3 regions of the Kitasatospora sp. NPDC048545 genome follow, and region 2 is predicted to be linked to each of the others. Evidence: riboswitches for the same ligand, from Rfam matches in the RefSeq annotation. Region 2 holds a riboswitch; each other region holds the start of a gene.
The links. A riboswitch is a leader RNA that binds a small molecule or an ion and turns the genes downstream of it on or off. The one in region 2 is predicted to bind S-adenosylmethionine.

Region 1: linked by a shared signal. The riboswitch ahead of thrC (threonine synthase) and the one ahead of AB0D10_RS30330 (aminotransferase class V-fold PLP-dependent enzyme) in region 2 are both predicted to bind S-adenosylmethionine.
Region 3: linked by a shared signal. The riboswitch ahead of AB0D10_RS16610 (IclR family transcriptional regulator) and the one ahead of AB0D10_RS30330 (aminotransferase class V-fold PLP-dependent enzyme) in region 2 are both predicted to bind S-adenosylmethionine.

Annotation. Positions count from the first base shown of each region.
Region 1 covers NZ_JBEZIQ010000017.1:152,259-155,507, forward strand. Annotated here, with positions in the region: gene AB0D10_RS18505 (MoaD/ThiS family protein) at 459-737, opposite strand; gene thrC (threonine synthase) at 806-2,086, opposite strand; SAM riboswitch class I at 2,103-2,239, opposite strand; gene AB0D10_RS18515 (glucosyl-3-phosphoglycerate synthase) at 2,411-3,249, shown strand, end outside.
Region 2 covers NZ_JBEZIQ010000038.1:49,835-53,083, forward strand. Annotated here, with positions in the region: gene AB0D10_RS30320 (hypothetical protein) at 163-588, shown strand; gene trpD (anthranilate phosphoribosyltransferase) at 708-1,784, shown strand; SAM riboswitch class IV at 1,920-2,038, shown strand; gene AB0D10_RS30330 (aminotransferase class V-fold PLP-dependent enzyme) at 2,090-3,249, shown strand, end outside.
Region 3 covers NZ_JBEZIQ010000015.1:23,471-26,719, reverse strand. Annotated here, with positions in the region: gene AB0D10_RS16615 (threonine/serine exporter family protein) at 1-1,116, shown strand, start outside; gene AB0D10_RS16610 (IclR family transcriptional regulator) at 1,239-1,952, opposite strand; SAM riboswitch class I at 2,150-2,292, opposite strand; gene AB0D10_RS16605 (transcriptional regulator) at 2,526-3,249, shown strand, end outside.

The DNA of each region.
Region 1 (3,249 bases), on a different contig from region 2:
ACCCCCCCTGGGCGCAGCCGTGCACGCCGCAGCCCTCCGCGCGGGGCGCCGAACGGCGTCCGGTGAGCGGGTGACTGCGTCGACCGCCGCTGAATGTATCCGGACCGACGCCCTCTGCAACAGGGTCAGCCGCCGGTAATTCCACTGCCCGATCAAGGGACAGGACGGGCCGAATCGGAAAAATATCGGCATTTCACGCCGGACATAGCGGACGAATTACCCAAATCCCCGCGGTAATTCTGACATCGGCCTGACATGATTGCCGGGCCGGTCTCACCGGCCGGACGCGCCCGGGCTGAACAGCGCGGGCGGTCGAGAGGGAACCCCTGTTCCCAACCGAGCGACACTCTACTCCGACTCGACTCGGAAAGATTCCAGCCGGAATGCAACCGGCCACCCGTGCGTACGGAGAACGGAATTCCGTACGCACGGGCGGCCGAATGGCGGGAAGTCGCGGCTCAGCAGCCGCCGGCCACCGCCGGAATGATCGAGACGCCGGCGCCGTCCTTGATCTCGGTCGCCAGGCCCTCGGCGAAGCGCACGTCGTCGTCGTTCACGTAGACGTTGACGAAGCGGCGCAGCTTGCCGGTGTCGTCCAGCAGGCGGGCGGCGATGCCCGCGTGGTTCTTCTCCAGGTCGGCGATGACCTCGGCCAGGGTCGCGCCCTCGGCGGTCACCTCGGCGGCGCCGCCGGTGTAGGTGCGCAGGATGGTGGGGATGCGGACGTTGGCGCTCATGGCTCTCCTAGCGGGGTGGGGCCTTGCGGGGCGAGGCCCCCGGGTGGCGGGGCCGGGACGGGGGAGGTTCAGGCGGACACCAGGCCGGCGGCGCGGAAGGAGTCCAGCGTCGGGCGGATGACGGCGGTCATCCCGGCGTCGGAGACGGCGTCCAGGGTCTTCAGGCCGTCGCCGGTGTTGATCGCGACGGTCTCCTTGGCCGGATCCAGCTGCCCGGTCTCGACCAGCTTCTTCAGCACGCCGACGGTCACCCCGCCCGCGGTCTCGGCGAAGATGCCCTCCGTCCGCGCCAGCAGCCGGATCGCCGCCACGACCTCGGCGTCCGTGACGTCCTCGACCGCGCCGCCCGTGCGGCGGGCGATGTCCAGCACGTACGGGCCGTCGGCCGGGTTGCCGATCGCCAGCGACTTGGCGATGGTGTCCGGCTTGACCGGTCGGATCACGTCCCGGCCGGCCTTGAAGGCGGCCGACACCGGCGAGCAGCCCTCCGCCTGGGCGCCGAAGACCCGGTACGGCCGGTCCTCGACCAGGCCGAGCTTGATCAGCTCCTGCAGCCCCTTGTCGATCTTCGTCAACTGCGAGCCCGAGGCGATCGGGATCACGATCTGCTCCGGCAGCCGCCAGCCGAGCTGCTCGCAGATCTCGTACGCCAGCGTCTTGGAACCCTCGCCGTAGTACGGCCGCAGGTTGACGTTGACGAAGCCCCAGCCCTCCCCGGCCGGGTCGCCGATCAACTCCGAGCAGAAGCGGTTCACGTCGTCGTAGTTGCCCTCGATGCCGATCAGCTCGCCGCCGTACACCCCGGCCATGACGACCTTGCCCTGCTCCAGGTCGTGCGGGATGAACACGCAGGACCGGAACCCGGCCCGGGCGGCCGCCGCGCCCACCGCGCCGGCCAGGTTGCCGGTGGAGGAGCAGGACAGCGTGGTGTAGCCGAACGCCCGCGCCGCCTCGATGGCGCACGCCACCACGCGGTCCTTGAACGAGTGCGTCGGGTTCCCGGAGTCGTCCTTGATGTGCAGCTGAGCGGTGAAGCCGAGCTCCCGGCCCAGGTTGTCCGCCTTCACCAGCGGGGTCCAGCCCGGGTTCAGGTTCGGCTTGGACGCCACGTCGGCCGGCACCGGCAGCAGCGGCGCGTAGCGCCAGACGGACGTCGGACCGGCCTCGATCCGCTTGCGCAGCTCCTCCGCACCCTCGCTGCCGAACTCGTAGGCGATCTCCAGCGGGCCGAAGCACTCCAGGCACGCGAAGCTGGGGCCGAGCGGGAAGCGGGTGCCGCACTCGCGACAGGACAGCGCGGCGGCCGGGCCGAGGTCCACGGAAACAGGTGCGACAGTGTCGATAGCCATGATGGCGAGGCCTCTCTCCTCATCTTCCCCGTAGCGCGGTCGCGCCACAGGCCGGAATTGGCACCTGTCCCGCCGGGGCCTGTATGACGACAGCCGCGCGAGAAGGTTGCCGGGACGTCAACGGGCCGTTCCCTCAGTCCCTCTGGATGAGCTTGTGAAATTGTGGTGGCGCTCAGCGGTGACCCCGGCGTGCAAAGGTCCGACCGCTGTACGAAGACTGTATCCGAAGGCGTCAATCCTGAACGGGACCGTCCGCCACGCGAGATGACCCGTCCCACCCGACCCGCCGAGGAGACTTCCGTGCCCGCCGAACCGACTCCCGCACTGCTCCCGCAGGCGGCGTCCTGGCTGCGCCGCCGATCCTGGAGCGCGGCCGACCGGCCGGTCCACACCCTCCTCGCGGCCAAGGAGCGCACCGGGCGCACGGTCAGCGTGGTCCTCCCCGCCCTGGACGAGGAGGCCACCGTCGGCGACATCGTCCGCACCGTCCGCCGCGAACTGATGGAACGCCTCCCGCTCGTCGACGAACTCGTCGTGGTCGACTCCGGCTCCGTCGACGCCACCGCCGCCGTAGCCGCCGAGGCCGGCGCCCGGGTGGAGCACCGCGACGCCATCCTGCCCCGGCTGCCCGCCGCCCCCGGCAAGGGCGAGGTGCTCTGGCGGTCGCTGCTGGTCACCCGCGGCGACATCGTCTGCTTCGTGGACGCCGACCTGCGCGAGTTCGACCCGGCCTTCGTCTCCGGCATCGTCGGCCCCCTGCTGACCGACGAGTCCATCCACCTGGTCAAGGCCATGTACGACCGCCCGCTGGAGACGGAGTCCGGCGCTGTCGTCCCGGCCGGCGGCGGCCGCGTCACCGAACTCGTCGCCCGCCCCCTCCTCAACCTCCACTGGCCGGAGCTCGCCGGGTTCGTCCAGCCCCTCGGCGGCGAGTACGCGGCCCGCCGCTCACTGCTCGAACGGCTGCCCTTCCCGACCGGGTACGGCGTCGAACTCGGCCTGCTGGTGGACGCGTTGGAACTGGTCGGCCTGGACGCCCTGGCCCAGGTGGACGTCGGCGTCCGGCACCACCGCCACCAGGACGGCCAGGCCCTCGGCCGGATGGCCGCCACCATCTACCGCACCGCCCTCGAACGCCTCGACCGCGCCCACCGGCTCAAGGC
Region 2 (3,249 bases):
GACCGGGCGGGTCAGGGTGACGCGCCGTCCTCCGGGCGGGTGAGCCCAGGGCGCGGCGGCTTGAGGAGGAACGTGCGCGAGGGGCACTCGGCGGAGGGTGATCGGGAGTAGCATCCGGATCAGGCGAACGTGGTCCGGATCACACTTGAGGGAGCAGGGCCCATGGCGTACACGACCGATGAGACGCTCACCGTTCTCGTCTACAGCGACGACCGCAACACCCGCGAGCAGGTGCTGACGGCGCTCGGCCGTCGGCCCGCCGAGGATCTTCCCGAGCTGTCCTACCTGGAGTGCGCGACCACCCCCGCGGTGCTCAAGGCACTGGAGAAGGGCGGCGTGGACCTCTGCGTGCTGGACGGCGAGGCCGTCCCGGCCGGCGGGCTGGGGCTCGGGCGGCAGTTGAAGGACGAGATCTACGGCTGCCCGCCGGTGCTGGTGCTGATCGGCCGGCCGCAGGACTCCTGGCTCGCCGCCTGGAGCCGCGCCGACGCCGCGATCTCCCACCCGGTGGACCCGGTGGCGCTGGCCGAGGCGGTCGCCACCCTGCTGCGGGCGCGGCTGGCGAAGCGGGCTCCGGCCGCTCGTTGAGCGGTCCCGTCTCAGTAGTAGAGAAGAGGGGGCCATCGGCGCCCAGCCGCTCGATAGGCTGGCTCCATCCGTACGGACGTCCCCCGGAGCGGGGGAACCGACAACAGCTGGAGTCAGCCATGGTGAACGTGAACCCTGCGAACGGCGGTAGCGACCCCGCGCAGGTGGTCCGCTCCTGGCCGGACCTCCTGTCGGCGCTGTTGAAGGGGGAGGACCTCGACCGCTCCTCCACCGCGTGGGCGATGGACCGGATCATGAGCGGCGAGGCGTCCCCCGCCCAGGTGGCCGGCTTCATGATCGCCCTGCGGGCCAAGGGCGAGACGGTCGACGAGGTCAGTGGTCTGGTGGACGCGATGTACGCGCACGCCGAGCCGCTGGACGTCCCCGGCCCCGCGGTGGACATCGTCGGCACCGGCGGCGACCGCGCGAAGACCGTCAACATCTCCACGATGTCGGCGATCGTCGCGGCGGCGGCCGGCGCCAGGGTGGTCAAGCACGGCAACCGGGCCGCCTCCTCGTCGACCGGGTCCTCGGACGTGCTGGAGAAGCTCGGCGTGGCGCTGGACCTCCCCGCCCGGCGGATCGCCGAAGTGGTCGAGGAGGTCGGCCTCACCTTCTGCTTCGCGGCGAAGTTCCACCCCTCGATGCGGCACGCCGCCACCGCCCGGCGCGACCTCGGGGTGCCGACCGCCTTCAACATCCTCGGCCCGCTGACCAACCCGGCCAAGGTCACCTCGCACGCCGTGGGCTGCTTCGACACCCGGCTCGCCGGGCTGATCGCCGGGGTGCTCGCCCGGCGCGGTTCGACCGCGCTGGTCTTCCGCGGCGACGACGGACTGGACGAGCTGACCATCACCACCACCTCGCGGGTGTGGGTGGTGCGCGACGGAGTGGTCACCGAGACCTCCTTCGACCCGCGCGAGGTCGGCATCGAGCTGGTCGGCATCGAGACGCTGCGCGGCGGGGACCCGGCGTTCAACGCCGAGGTCGCGCGCCGGCTGCTGGCGGGGGAGCGCGGGCCGGTGCGGGACGCCGTCCTGCTGAACACGGCGGCGGCGCTGGTCGCGCTCGACCTGGGCGACGCGCCGCTGGCGGAGCAGCTCGCGGCGGGCATGGCGCGGGCCGCGGAGGCCATCGACTCGGGTGCGGCGCAGGAGCTGCTGCGGCGCTGGTCGGAGGCCACCAGCCGGAGCTGAAGCGGTGGTCGGGAGCCCGTGCCGGTGCGCCGGCACGGGCTCCCGGCGTCCGCGGAGGCGGGAGGGCGCGTGCGCTGTCCGGATGGTGGATACCCGTTTGACCGCCCGCTGGACGCGACCCTAGAGTCGACGGCAGGTCATGAGTGACAGCGTCAAGCCCCAGCTTGCTGTCCGGCAACCCTCCGTCCGTGGCGGGGTGCCCTGGGTGAGGACCGGGTCGCCACGGCACACCGTCCGTGCGGCAAGCGCGGACGCCCGACGACTAGCACTCCCGGGGTCCCCATACCCCGAAGGAGTGCATCCTCATGTCCCTCGCCACCGAAACCTGCGCCCCCCTCGCCGTCCTCGGCGCCGACGTCCAGGTCCCGCTCGCCAGCGGTGAGAAGGTCGGCTACGCGGCGCTCGACTACGCGGCCAGCGCCCCGGCGCTCCAGCGGGTGTGGGACGACGTCGCCGCCTACGCGCCGTACTACGGCAGCGTGCACCGCGGGGCCGGCTACCTCTCGCAGCTGTCCACCGACCTCTTCGAGCAGAGCCGCCGCACCGTCGCCGGGTTCCTCGACCTGCGCGAGGGCGACCAGGTGGTCTTCACCCGGGCCACCACCGACTCGCTCAACCTGCTGGCCTCCGCGGTTCCGGCCGGCACCCGGGTGTTCGCCTTCGAGACCGAGCACCACGCCTCGTTGCTGCCCTGGGCGCACGCCGGACTGGATGTCACCTACCTGCGCGCGCCGCGCTCGCGGGCCGGGGCGGTGGCCGCCCTGGACGCCGCCCTCGCCCAGGCCCCCGAAGGCCCGAAGCTGCTCTGCGTCACCGGTGCCTCCAACGTGACCGGCGAGCTGTGGCCGGTCGCCGAACTGACCCGGACCGCGCACCGGCACGGCGCCCGGGTGGTGCTGGACGCCGCCCAGCTGGCCCCGCACCACCGGGTCTCGGTGCGCGAGCTGGACGTCGACTGGATCGCCTTCTCCGGCCACAAGCTCTACGCGCCGTTCGGCGCCGGGGTGCTGGCCGGCCGGGCGGACTGGCTGGACGCGGCCGAGCCGTACCTGGCCGGCGGCGGCGCGACCCGGACGGTGGCCCGGGAGACGGACGGCTCGGTGGCCGTGGAGTGGCACACCGGCCCGGCCCGGCACGAGGCCGGTTCGCCGAACGTCATCGGCGCCTACGCGATCGCCTCGGCCTGCCGCGCACTGAGCGAGGCCGGCTTCGACGCGCTGGAGGCCCGCGAGCGGCAGCTGGTCGACCGGCTGACGGCCGGGCTGGCGGAGATCCCCGAGGTCAGGGTGCTGAACCTGTTCGGCGCCGGCTCGGCGCGGGTGGGCGTGCTGTCCTTCGTCGTCCGGGACTGGAACAGCTCGCACTTCTCGGCCGCGCTGTCCGCCGAGTACGGCATCGGCGTGCGCGACGGCCTGTTCTGCGCCCACCCGCTGGTGCGCACCCTGCTCGGGGACGAGGACGTCGC
Region 3 (3,249 bases), on a different contig from region 2:
GGACGGGCGTCGGGCGCTCCGGAGGTGCGGGTCGCGGCCCTGACCAACGGGCTGTTCGTCGCCCTGGGCCCCGACGAGGGCGCCAGGTTCCAGCCGGTGGGCGCCGCCCTGCGGTTCGAGCAGACGGCGGACGTCCTCCACCTGGTGCACCGGCTGCGCGCCGGTGAGCTCGACGGGCCGCGGGCCCTGGCCGAACTGGACCGGATCCGGCGGGCGCCGGCCCACTGGCCCACCTGGGTGGCGGACCTCGGGGCGCTGCCGGTCGGGGTGGGCGTCTGCCTCTTCCTGCAGCCGGCGGCGGCGAACGTGCTGGCGGCCGGGCTCGGCTCGCTGATCGTGGTGGGGCTGACCGTGCTCGCCCGGCGGATGCCGTACCTGCGGCCGCTGCTGCCCGTCACCGCCGGGTTCCTGGTGTCCCTGCTGGTCCTGACGCTCGCGCGGGCCTCGCTGCTGGACGGCCCGCTGCGGACGATCGTGGCCACGCTGGCGATCCTGCTGCCGGGCGGGCTGCTGGTCACCGGACTGTCGGAGATCGCCGCGGGTGCGGCCAGTGCGGGTTCGGCCCGGCTGGTGTCCGGCGCGGTGCAGCTGACGCTGTTCCTCGCGGGGCTGGTGGCGGCCGCGACCGCGACCGGCATGCCGGCCTCGGCGCTGGCGAACGTCCAGGTGGCGAAGCCGAGTTGGTGGGTGATCGGGCTGGGGCTGGCGATCGCGGTGGCCGGGCTGGTGGTCAACGTCCACACCCCGCCCTCGGCCGTCCCGTGGATCGTCGTGGTGATCGCGGTGAGCGCCACCGTCCAGGTGACGGTGGGGATGGCGCACGGCGCGGCGATCGGCGGCCTGGCCGGGGCGGTCTCCGCCGCGTGCGCGGCCACCCTGGTGCACTGGCTGCCGGGCGGTCCGCTCTGGCAGGTGCTCTACCTCCCGGCGTTCTGGATCGTGGTGCCGGGCTCCTTCGGCCTGCTGAACACCGCCCAGATCGAGGTCGGCAACGGGGCGCAGGCCGTGCTGGCGGCCGTGTCGGCGCTGTTCGGGGTGTCGATCGGCACCCTGATCGGCTCGGTCATCGGCCGCATCCCCCGCCCCTCCCTCGCCGTGCTGCAACCCCGGGGCTGAAACGGGGCTGGACCGGGTCCGCACCCGGGCCCCGAACCGCGTCCCGACCGGGCCGAACCGGGGCGCGGCGCGGCCCGGTTCGGCCGGGCGTGACGGACGCGAAAAGGGGCCGGGAGCCCCGGTCAGGCATGGCGCAGGGCCTCGGTGAGGCGGTCGGCCGCCTCGACGACGGCCCGGGAGAGCTGCGCACCCGGGTGCCGGGTGAGCCGTTCGATCGGGCCGGACACGGAGACAGCGGCCACGACCCGGTCGGACGGTCCGCGGACGGGCGCGGAGACGGAGGCGACGCCGAGTTCGCGTTCGCCGATGGACTGCGCCCAGCCGCGGCGCCGTACGCCGCTGAGCGCGGTGGCGGTGAACCGGGCACCCTGCAGGCCGCGGTGGAGCCGCTCGGGTTCCTCCCAGGCGAGCAGGACCTGTGCGGCGGAGCCGACCTTCATGGGGAAGGTGATGCCCACCGGAACGGTGTCGCGCAGGCCGGAGAGGCGTTCGGCGGCGGCCACGCAGATCCGGATCTCGCCCTGCCGGCGGTAGAGCTGGGCGCTCTCGCCGGTGATGTCCCGCAGGTGGGTGAGGACCGAGCCGGCGGCGGCCAGCAGGCGGTCCTCCCCCGCCGCGGACGACAGCTCGCCGAGCCGGGGGCCGAGGACGAACCGGCCCTGCATGTCCCTGGTGACCAGGCGGTGGTGTTCGAGTGCCACGGCCAGCCGGTGGGCGGTGGGCCGCGCCAGTCCGGTGGCGGCGACGAGTCCGGCCAGGGTGGTGGGACCGGCCTCCAGGGTGCCGAGGATCGAGGTGATCTTGTCGAGCACGCCGACACCGCTCGTGTTCTGCATGGATGGGTACTCCGTCTCAGATCCCGTGAGCGGCGGGCGGGCCGTGCTCACGGAGGCTCCCCGCGGGGAGCGGGGGGTGGTCAGCGAGGACGGGCCGGAGAAGTCGGCCGATTGCCTGCGCCGGGCACGAGACGGGTACGCGAAAGGGCCGGGGCGGGAAGCGCCCGGGCGAAGGACAGCACAGAGAGCACCGTGTCTCCTCATCTTTCCCGCGCCACAGTGGCGGCAGGCCGGAGTTGGCACTGATCCCGGACGGCACGGCGCGTACTTCGGACGCCGGGTCGACCGGGGAGCTGCCGGGGCTTCGTAGGGCCGGTCCCTCCACCCCTCTGGATGATTCGCCAGGAACCATACAAGATTCCCCGGGCCGCTCGCCAAACCTCCCCCCTCCCCCACCGCGTACGGAAGGCGGGCACCCGCACCGGCGTCGGCGCGGGCGCCGGCCCCGTCGGCCCGGCCGCCGCACCCCGCGCGGCCGCCCCGCCAGCGGTCCGGAGGGGCGCCCACCCCCGTGTGGCACAGTGGCCGCACGCCCCCGCCCGGGGGACACGCCGTCACGAACCGAGGACTCCCGTGCCCGAGTACAAGCCCGCGCCGCGCACGGTCGTCGAAGCCTGCTTCGACCCCCGGGGCACCGCCTCGCTCGACTACGTCTACGACGTCGCCGCGGCGGCCGGCCTCGCGGACCAGCCGGTGCGGCTGGCCGTCCGCCGCCTGGAGGCAGCGGGTGTGCTGCGCCAGGAAGGGCGGGGCCGCAAGGGCCGTCTCCACCTGACCGATGCGGGCCGGCTCCGCACCGACGCGGACGCCCGGTTCATCGCCCTCGCCCACGCGCAGGACGCCGGACTCGCCCCCTGGGACGGACTCTGGCGCCTCTACGCCTTCTCCGTCCCCGAGCAGCGCCGGGCCGAACGCGACGCGCTCCGCACCGCGCTGACCCGGCTCGGCGGCGTCCCGCTCGCGCCCGGCACCTACGTCAGCCCGCACGACCTCCTGCGGGAACTGACCGACGAGACCTCGCAGTCCACCGTCGACTCCTACCTCATCACCGCGGAGGCCACCCGCCTCGCCGGCCCCGGATTCTCCGACCCCGCCACCACCGCGGAACGCCTGTGGCCCGCGGCCGACACCCTCGCCGCGTACGGCCCGCTCGCCGACGCCCTCGACCACGCCGGCCGGGGCGCCCCCGCCGACGGCCCGACCGGCGCCGCGCACGGCTCCACCGGCCTCGTCGCCACCGCGCTGCGCCTGGCCGACGCGTTCGGCCACGCGCTGGAGCAAGACCCGCTCCTCCCCC